Regions from separate parts of the Methylobacterium sp. Leaf111 genome, predicted to be linked through region 2. Evidence: predicted binding sites of a transcription regulator. Region 2 holds the regulator's gene; each other region holds the start of a gene.
What was found. The regulator PhoB, encoded in region 2, activates phosphate uptake and scavenging genes when phosphate is short. The targets are predictions, from matches to a motif close to TGTCATNNANCTGTCAT.
Positions count from the first base shown of each region.

Region 1: a site for PhoB is predicted at 1,673-1,689, ahead of ASF41_RS05895 (RNA degradosome polyphosphate kinase). Genes of this name have one in related genera too.
Region 3: a site for PhoB is predicted at 1,665-1,681, ahead of ASF41_RS05645 (PhoX family phosphatase). Genes of this name have one in related genera too.

Region 1 is NZ_LMNE01000004.1:61,824-65,096, reverse strand. Features, by position in the region: gene ASF41_RS05895 (RNA degradosome polyphosphate kinase) at 1-1,603, opposite strand, end outside; gene ASF41_RS05890 (hypothetical protein) at 1,724-2,488, opposite strand; gene ASF41_RS05885 (AI-2E family transporter) at 2,489-3,273, opposite strand, start outside.
Region 2 is NZ_LMNE01000073.1:41,330-44,602, forward strand. Features, by position in the region: gene pstB (phosphate ABC transporter ATP-binding protein PstB) at 1-748, shown strand, start outside; gene phoU (phosphate signaling complex protein PhoU) at 835-1,560, shown strand; gene phoB (phosphate regulon transcriptional regulator PhoB) at 1,591-2,295, shown strand; gene ASF41_RS21675 (matrixin family metalloprotease) at 2,349-3,273, opposite strand, start outside.
Region 3 is NZ_LMNE01000004.1:9,067-12,339, reverse strand. Features, by position in the region: gene topA (type I DNA topoisomerase) at 1-1,638, shown strand, start outside; gene ASF41_RS05645 (PhoX family phosphatase) at 1,740-3,273, shown strand, end outside.

The DNA.
Region 1 (3,273 bases), on a different contig from region 2:
CCATCGACAGCTTGGCATGGGTTTTGAGTTCGATGAAGCCGAACACGACCTGCGCGCCGGCCTTCTCCAGGTTGCGCGCCCAGCGGATGTTGGCCTCCTCGTCAAAGCGGGCCTTCAGCTCGACCAGCGCCGTCACCGACTTGCCGAGCTCGGCGGCTTCCGCCAGGGCCGCAACGATCGGCGAGTTCGAGGAGGTGCGGTAGAGCGTCTGCTTGATCGCCACCACGTTGGGGTCGCGGGCGGCCTGGGCGAGGAACTGCACCACCGCATCGAAGGATTCGTAGGGGTGGTGGACGATGAAGTCCTTCTGTCGGATCGCCGCGAAGACGTCGCCGCCGCTCTCGCGAATGCGCTCGGGGAAGCGGGGGTTGTAGGACTTGAACTTCAGGTCCGGCCGATCGATGCCGACGATCTGCGATAGCTCGTTGAGGGCGAGCATCCCCTCCACGAAGATCACCGCGTCGCTGCTGATCTCGAGCTCGTCGGCCACGAAGGCACGCAGGTCCTCGGGCATCCCGGCCTCGACCTCCAGCCGGATGACGACGCCGCGGCGGCGCTGCTTGAGGGCCGTCTCGAAATGCAGGACGAGATCCTCGGCCTCCTCCTCGATCTCGAGGTCCGAGTCGCGGATGACGCGGAACGCGCCCTGTCCGCGCAAGGCATAGCCGGGGAAGAGCCGCCCGGTGAACAGCACGATGACCTGCTCGATGGCGATGAAGCGGGCGGTCGCATCGTTCTCGGCATCCGGTAGGCGCACGAAGCGGTCGAGCACCGCTGGCAAACGGATCAACGCGCGTAGGGTCCGGCCGTCGCGGGGGCGCACCAGCATCAGTGCGATGGTGGAGCCGAGATTCGGGATGAACGGGAACGGGTGCGCCGGATCGATGGCGAGCGGCGTCAGGACCGGAAAGACGTGGTTGAGGAAGTAGTCCTCCAGCCACGCCTTGTGATCCTGGGTCAGGCCCGCGGGCTCCATGAGCTCGATGCCGACGCCGAGGAGTTCACCGCGCAGCTCGCGCCAGCGCGCCTGCTGGTCGAGGGCGAGGCGAGAGACCTCGGTCCCCACCCGCGCCAGCTGCTCGGCCGGGGTCAGGCCGTCCTGCGAGGGCAGGACGAGACCGGCACGAACCTGGTCGTGCAGGCCAGCGACGCGCACCATGAAGAATTCGTCGAGGTTGTTGGCCGAGATTGAGAGGAACCGGACCTGCTCCAGAAGGGGGTGGTTGGCGTTCGAGGCCTCCTCCAACACCCGGCGATTGAACTGGAGCCAGGACAGTTCGCGGTTGACGAAGCGCTCGGGCGAGTGGCGCAGGGCGAGCCCTGCCTCCCGCACGGAATCACGCGCCTCCGCACCTGGGAGGCCCTCGGCGGGAGGGAGCGGCAGGTCTCCGGGAGGCGGCAGGTCGAGATCGGCATCGGGCAGGGCATTGGATACGGGTGCCTTGGCATCCGCGAGCGCGTCCCGGATCGTCTTCCCCGGCTGAGGTTTGGAGGCTACCGCTGCGGGCTGCCCGGTCCGCCGGGCGGCGGGCCGGGCAGCCCGCGTGCGGCCCTCGGTGACACGCGGGGTTCCGGCATCCGATGCGGTCGTGTCCGAGTCCATGTCCGCCAAGAGTTCGTCTCCTACAGGTCTTCGAGGGTCGGCGTCGTAGCATGGGCCGGGCCGGCGTTTGTGACGGTTGCATGACGATCTTCGGCCGTTGGTCGTGTAGCCAGGCCGCCGTCAGATCGGGGCATGATCCCCGGGATCCGTCTCGTCCTCGTCCTCCGGTTCTTCGGGCCCGAAGCCAAGGCGCTCCAGCACTGCCAGCGCCAGTGGCTTGGTGATGCGTCGACCCCGGCTGAGGGCATCCCGGTCCAGGGCGGTGACCACTTCTCGGGCGCGCCCGAGGGAACGGTCGATCCGCAGGGCCAGGGCCTCCACGATGGCGAGATCCACCACCAGCTGCCGGTCGACGAACAGCTTGACGAGGACCGCGCGCAACAGGGCGTCGTCCGGGGGCAGGATGGTGGCGCCGGGGGCGAGGCGCAGGCGGGAACGCAGGTCCGCCGTCGTCAGGCCCAGCCCCTCCACCGAGGTGGCGGAAGTGACCAGCACCGGGCAGCCCCGTTCGCGCGCGAGGTTGAGGAGGTGGAACAGGGCCGCCTCGTCGCGGGGCGCGCTCCCGTCCGCTCCCACTCGGTCGATGTCCTCGATCACCAGGGCGCCGTTGGAGAGGAAGCGCGGCACCGTAGCAGCGGTGATCTCAGAAGCCTGGGCCGTCCAGGCGTGGGAGCGGGTCGCCCAGATCGAGGCGAGATGGCTCTTGCCGCTCCCCGGTGGTCCGGTGAGCAGGCACACCGTGTCGGGCCAGTTGGGCCAAGCCTCGACCAGCGTATAGGCGGCCTCGTTGGCCGGGCCCACGAGGAAGTCCTCGCGGCCGTAGCGCGGGTCGGCCGGCAGGTCGAAGGCCAGCTGCTTCGGGGGGACGGTGTCGCGGGTTGCCATTCAGGGTTCAGGCTTCGACAGGAGCGCGGGTGCGTCCGCGTAGTAGAGCGGACTCTGGAGGTAACGCTCCAGGACGAAGCGGACCAGCACGCCGATGGACGCCGCCACCGGAACGGCCAGCAACAGCCCGAGGAAACCGAAAAGCGAGCCGAAGGCGAGGAGTGCGAACATCAGCCAGACCGGATGAAGACCCACCGATTCGCCCACGAGCTTGGGCGAGATGATGTTGCCTTCGAGGAACTGTCCCACCACGAACACCCCGATGGTCAGGCCGATATGCAGCCAGTCGGAACCTGGCCAGAACTGCGCCAGGGCGACCCCGACCGAGAGCAGGAAGCCGGTCAGCGTCCCCACGTAGGGGATAAAGGTGAGGAAGCCGGCGATCAGGCCGATGAGGACGCCGAAGTTCAATCCGACGAAGAAGAGGCCGACGGCGTAGAAGGTGCCGAGGATGAGGCAGACCAGGGTCTGCCCGCGGACGAACCCCGTCACCGCCCCGTCGATCTCGCGCCCGAGGCGCCGGACCACCGGGCGATGCCGGGGAGGCACCCAGCCGTCGAGGGTCGCGATCATCCGGTCCCAATCGACGAGGAGGTAGAATGCCACCACCGGCGTGACGACGAGGAGCGATGCGATGGAGATCAGCGCTTGGCTGCCCGACCACAAGGATTTCAGGAAGGTCAGGAACCAGGTGCCGCCCTGTCCCACCAAGGTGCCGACCTGCGACTGCAGATCGGTGAGCACGTCGGCGCCTCCCACCCGCTGCAGCAGTGGGCCGGCCCGTT
Region 2 (3,273 bases):
CCGCATCGCCGTCAAGGACCTGAACTTCTACTACGGCAGCTTCCACGGCCTGAAGTCGGTCAACCTCAACTTCCACGACCGCCAGGTCACGGCGCTGATCGGCCCGTCGGGCTGCGGGAAGTCCACCCTGCTGCGCACCTTCAACCGGATCTACAGCCTGTATCCGGACCAGCGCGCGGAAGGGGAGATCCTCCTCGACGGCCAGAACGTCCTGGATTCCGGGGTCGACTTGAACGAGCTGCGCTCGCGCATCGGCATGGTGTTCCAGAAGCCGACCCCGTTCCCGATGTCGATCTACGACAACGTCGCCTTCGGCCTGCGCCTCTACGAGAAGCTGCCCAAGGCCGACCTCGACATGCGCGTCGAGGAATCCCTGCGCAAGGCCGCCCTCTGGGACGAGGTGAAGGACAAGCTCAAGCAATCCGGCATGGGCCTCTCGGGCGGCCAGCAGCAGCGCCTCTGCATCGCCCGCACGGTGGCCCAGCGCCCCGAGGTGATCCTGTTCGACGAGCCGACCTCGGCCCTCGACCCGATCTCGACGGGCCGCATCGAGGAGCTGATCGAGCAGCTGCGTTCGGAATTCACCATCGTCATCGTCACGCACAACATGCAGCAGGCGGCGCGCATCTCGCAGTTCACCGCCTTCATGTATCTCGGCGAACTGGTGGAGTTCGGGCCCACCACGCGCATCTTCATGAATCCGGAAAAGCGCCAGACGCAGGACTACATCACCGGCCGCTTCGGCTGATCCTCCGCCGGCCGGTCTCGGCCCGCGTCCCCCATCACCGCCAGGGCGGGCCCCGGACAGGCGGGCCCGATCGAGGAGCGAACCCCATGCCCGACCACATCGTCAAATCCTACGATACGGACCTCGAGGACCTGCGCCGCTCGATCTCCGAGATGGGCGGCATCGCCGAGAAGATGATGACCGAGGCCGGCGAGGCCCTGGTGCGCCGGGACGCGCCCCTGGCCCAGGCGGTGATCGCCGCCGACGCCCGCCTCGACACCCTCCAGCGCGAGATCGAGGAGCGGGCGATCCTGCTCATCGCCCGGCGCCAGCCCCTGGCCATCGACCTGCGCGAGACCGTGACGGCGATCCGCGTGTCGAACGATCTCGAACGCATCGGCGACCTCGCCAAGAACGTCGCCAAGCGCGTCGTGGCGATCGCCGACCAGATCCAGCCGCAGAAGATCGTCATCGGCGTCCAGCACATGAGCGACCTGGTGCAGGAGCAGCTCAAGGACGTCCTCGACGCCTATGCCAGCCGCGACACCAAGGCGGCCCTCGACGTCTGGGAGCGCGACGACGCCATCGACGCCCTCTACAATTCCCTGTTCCGCGAGCTCCTGACCTACATGATGGAGGACCCGCGCAACATCTCGTTCTGCACGCATCTCCTGTTCGTGGCCAAGAACATCGAGCGCATCGGCGACCACACCACCAACATCGCCGAGACGATCCACTACCTCGTCACCGGCGAGAATCTCCTGGCCGAGCGCGAGCGCCCGAAGAACGACGCGTCCAACTACGCCACCGTGGACATGCCCGGCGCGGCCTGACCCCCGTGCCGCTCTGATCGAAAGCGCACGATGAGTACGCGTATCCTGATCGTCGAGGACGAGGAGGCCCTGACCCTCCTCCTCCGCTACAACCTCGAGGCCGAGGGGTTCATCGTCGACTCGGCCGCCCGCGGCGACGAGGCGGACCTGCGCCTGCAGGAGCAGGTGCCCGACCTCGTCCTGCTCGACTGGATGCTGCCGGCCCTGTCGGGGATCGAGCTCTGCCGCCGCATCCGCGCCCGGCGCGAGACCGAGCGGCTGCCTGTCATCATGCTCACGGCGCGGGGCGAGGAGGGCGACCGCATCCGGGGCCTCGGAACGGGCGCCGACGACTACATCGTGAAGCCGTTCTCGGTGCCGGAGCTCCTCGCCCGGGTCCGCGCCCTGCTGCGCCGGGCCAAGCCGGCCCACGTCGCCAACCTGCTGGTGGCCGGCGACATCGAGCTCGACCGGGTCAGCCACCGCATCCGCCGGGAAGGCCGCGAGATCCATCTCGGGCCGACCGAGTTCAAGCTCCTCGAATTCCTGATGCAGAGCCCCGGCCGGGTGTTCTCGCGCGAGCAGCTCCTCGACGGCGTCTGGGGCCACGACATCTACATCGACGAGCGCACGGTCGACGTCCATGTCGGGCGCCTGCGCAAGGCCCTGAACCGCCCGCGCCAGAGCGACCCGATCCGCACGGTCCGCGGCTCGGGCTACTCCTTCGACGAGATGTTCGAGGCCGAGGCCGAGTAGCCGATCCCGAGGCGCGCCGGCCCAGCCGTCAGGCGGACAGCCGGGCCCGCCGCCTAGGCGAAAATCATCGCGTCGGTGGGCAGGTGGACGGTGAAGGCCTTGCCCTCGTCGACCCAGCCCGGACCGGCGGCGCCGTGGTTGATGCCGTTGGCTTCCTCGGCACTGCCGGCGAAGTGATGCTGGCCGGTCTGGGTGTTGTAGAAGCGCTCCAGGGTCAGGCCGCCGGGGGCGCCCGCATCCGCGTAGGCCTCGAAGGCCACGCCCTCGTACGTGTAGGTCGGCGCCGTCTTGACGACCTGATCTCGCTCGGCGACGCTCGTCGTGAAGAAGTGGGCGTTCGAGGCCGTGTCGAAGAACCGGAACACGTCCACCGTGTCGGCGCCCTGGGCCGGGGCCGCCCACGGGGTGCCCTCGTAGGTGAACCACGGCAGCGTCTTTTCGATCTGCGCCTTCTCGGCCGTGCTCGTGGTGTAGAAGTGATCCCCCGTACGGGTGTCGTAGAACCGATAGACCGCCGTGACGGCGGTGCCGGCGACCGGGCTCGTCTGTGCCGCCGCGGCCACCACCGGGGCGGGCGGCGCACCGTACAGGGCCTGGATCCCGGCGATGTCGCCGGCCGCCAGGGTCGTGATGCCCCTGTCGAGGATGGCGTTCATCACCTCGGGCTTGGCGTCGTAATGGTCGAGGCCGAGCGCGTGGCCGATCTCGTGCAGCGCCACCAGGGAGAGATCCACGTTCTGGGTGCCGACGATGCGGGCGCCGGAGGCGTGCCAGCCCTCGCCGCTGTCGAAGGTCACCTCCGCGGACTGCATGCGCTGGCCGCTGTAGGAATAGGTGGCGTAGCCCAGGGTCTTGCCGAGCCCGTCGATCCCCCCGAGGGTGAAGTCGATCTGGGCGTTGGCCGTTGCGGCCACCTGCTGGAAGGCGATGTCGGCGGCGGCGGCCCAGGTAGCGAAGGCGGCCTGGAGGAGGCTCACG
Region 3 (3,273 bases), on a different contig from region 2:
ATCTGGACCCGCACGGTGGCGAGCCAGATGGAATCGGCCGAACTGGAGCGCACGACGGTGGACGTCGTCGCCCAGGTCGGGCCGCGCACGCTGGAGCTGCGCGCCACCGGCCAGGTGGTGAAGTTCGACGGCTTCCTCACCCTCTACCAGGAGGGCAAGGACGACGAGGAGGACGAGGACGGCCGGCGCCTGCCGCCCATGAAGGCGGGCGACCCGCTCAAGCGCGAGCGCATCGCCTCGACCCAGCACTTCACCGAGCCGCCGCCGCGCTATTCCGAGGCCAGCCTCGTCAAGCGCATGGAGGAGCTCGGCATCGGCCGGCCCTCCACCTACGCCGCCGTGCTGCAGACCCTGCGCGACCGCGAATACGTGCGGATCGACAAGAAGCGCCTCGTGGCCGAGGACAAGGGCCGCCTCGTCACCGGCTTCCTGGAGAGCTTCTTCAAGCGCTACGTCGAGTACGACTTCACCGCCGACCTCGAGACGCAGCTCGACCGGGTCTCGAACGCCGAGATCGACTGGCGCGAGGTGCTGCGCGACTTCTGGCGCGACTTCTCCGCCGCGATCGCCGGCACCAAGGAGCTGCGCGTCGCGGAGGTGCTCGACGCGCTCAACGACCTGCTCGGCGCCCACATCTTCCCGGAGAAGGCCGACGGCTCGAACCCGCGCACCTGCCCCACCTGCGGCTCCGGCCAGCTCTCCCTGAAGCTCGGCAAGTTCGGCGCCTTCGTGGGCTGCTCGAACTATCCGGAGTGCAAGTACACCCGCCAGCTCGCCGCCTCGGGCGTCGAGGGCGACGGCGAGAGCTCGTCGGAGAACGGCGGTCAGCCCGGCACGCGGGTGCTCGGCAACGATCCCGCCTCCGGCCTGCCCGTGACGGTGCGCGACGGCCGCTTCGGTCCCTTCGTCCAGCTCGGCGAGGCCGCGGCCGAGAAGGAGGCGCCCAAGCCCAAGCGCTCCTCGATTCCGAAGGGCACCAGCCCGTCCTCGGTCGACCTGGAGATGGCCCTGAAGCTGCTCGCCCTGCCGCGCGAGGTGGCCCGCCACCCCGAGACCGGCGAGCCGATCCTGGCCAATCTCGGGCGCTTCGGGCCGTACGTGCAGCACGGCAAGATGTACGCGAATCTCGGGCGCGACGACGACGTGCTGGAGATCGGCGCCAACCGGGCCATCGACCTCATCGTCGCCAAGGAGCAGGGCGGCGGCCGGCGCGGGCCGGCGGCCGATCCGGGCCGGCCCCTCGGCGAGCACCCGGAGACGGGCAAGCCCATCGTGGTGAAGTCGGGCAAGTACGGCCCCTACGTCACCGACGGCACCACCAACGCGACGCTGCCCAAGACCATGGCGGCCGAGGCGGTCGACCTGCCCCAGGCACTGGAGCTGATCGCCGCCCGGGAAGCCGCGGGCGGGGGCAAGAAGAAGGCTCCGGCCCGCAAGGCGGCGGGCGCCAAGGCCCCGGCGAAGAAGGCGGCGGTCAAGAAGGCCCCTGCGGCGAAGGCCGCCGGGAAGACGGCTGCAGCGGACGGGGACGAGGCCTCGGCCAAGCCCGCCGCGAAGGCGACGGCCGCCAAGAAACCGGCGAAGAGCACCAAGGCTGCGGCCGAGAAGCCCGCCGCCGCGGCGCGCCGGAAGGCTTAAGGATCGGTGGCCGGGGCACCGGCCGCTGTCACACCGGTGCCATGCGGGCGGGGTAGCGGGGACGGTCGTCAGCCCGCGCCCCGCACCGGACCCGCCACGCCATGACCGCATCGAACCAGAACCGCTCGCAGGCCGCCGAGGCCGCCGAGGATCGCGGGTCGAACGGCAGCGCCAACCCGACCTTCGGCGACGTGGTGGCGGCGCGCTTCGACCGGCGCGACCTCCTGCGCGGGCTCCTCGGGGTCGGCGCCATCGCGGCGGTGGTGACGCCCCGCGCCCTGGCCGCCGGCGGGGCGGTGGGTCCGGCGTCGCCGGCCAGCGACTCCCGATTCCCGTTCGCGGAGATCGAGGCCGGCTCGGACGCGCACCACCACGTCGCCGCCGGGCACGATGCCGAGATCCTGATCCGCTGGGGCGACCCGGTGCTGCCCGGCGCGCCCGCCTTCGACCCGCGCAATCAGTCCGCGGCGGCACAGGTCCAGCAGTTCGGCTACAACAACGACTTCGTCGGCTACTTCCCCATGCCGGGGGCGGCCGACCCGGCGGCGCACGGCCTCCTCGTCGTCAACCACGAATACACCAACGAGGAACTCATGTTCCCCGGCCTCGGGCGCCAGGACGGCAAGGCGGTGGACTTCCAGGGCATGACCCGGGCGCTCGTCGACATCGAGATGGCGGCCCATGGCGGCTCGGTCCTCGAGATCCGGCGCCGGGACGGCCGCTGGACGGTGGTGCCGGATTCCAAATACGCCCGCCGCATCACCGCCACGACGCCGATGGCGCTGACCGGCCCGGCCGCCGGCACCGACCGGGTGCGGACCGGCGCCGATCCCAGCGGCCGGTCGGCCCTCGGGATGATCAACAACTGCGCCGGCGGCACGACCCCCTGGGGCACGTGGCTGACCTGCGAGGAGAACATCAACTACTACTTCTCCGGCGCCCTGCCGAAGGACTCGCCGGAGGCCGCCAACCATAAGCGCTTCAACCTGCCGGCCAACGCCTATGCCTGGGGCCGCTTCCACCCGCGCTTCGACCTCGGCCGCGAGCCCAACGAGCCGAACCGCTTCGGCTGGGTGGTGGAGATCGACCCCTTCGACCCGACGAGCGTCCCCAAGAAGCGCACGGCCCTGGGGCGCTTCAAGCACGAGGGCGCGGCCGGCATCGTCGCGAAGGCCGGGCAGTACGTGATCTACCAGGGCGACGACGAGCGTTTCGACTACGTCTACAAGTTCGTCACCCTGGGCCGGGCCGACAGCGGCGACCGCGACCTCCTCGATTCCGGCACCCTGCATGTCGCCCGCTTCGACGCCGACGGGCGCGGCACCTGGATGCCGCTGGTCTTCGGGCAGGGTCCGCTGACGCCCGAGAACGGCTTTGCATCCCAGGCCGACGTGGTGATCGGCGCCCGGCTCGCCGCCGACCGGCTCGGGGCCACCAAGATGGACCGGCCCGAGGACGTCGAGGCCAACCCGAAGACCGGCAAGGTCTACGTGATGCTGACCAACAACGGGAAGCGCAAGGCCGATCAGGTCGACGCCGCCAACCCGCGGGCCGACAACCGGTTCGGCCACATCGTCGAGCTCACCCCCGACGACGGCGACCATGCCGCCACCGGATTCACCTGGGAGATCCTGG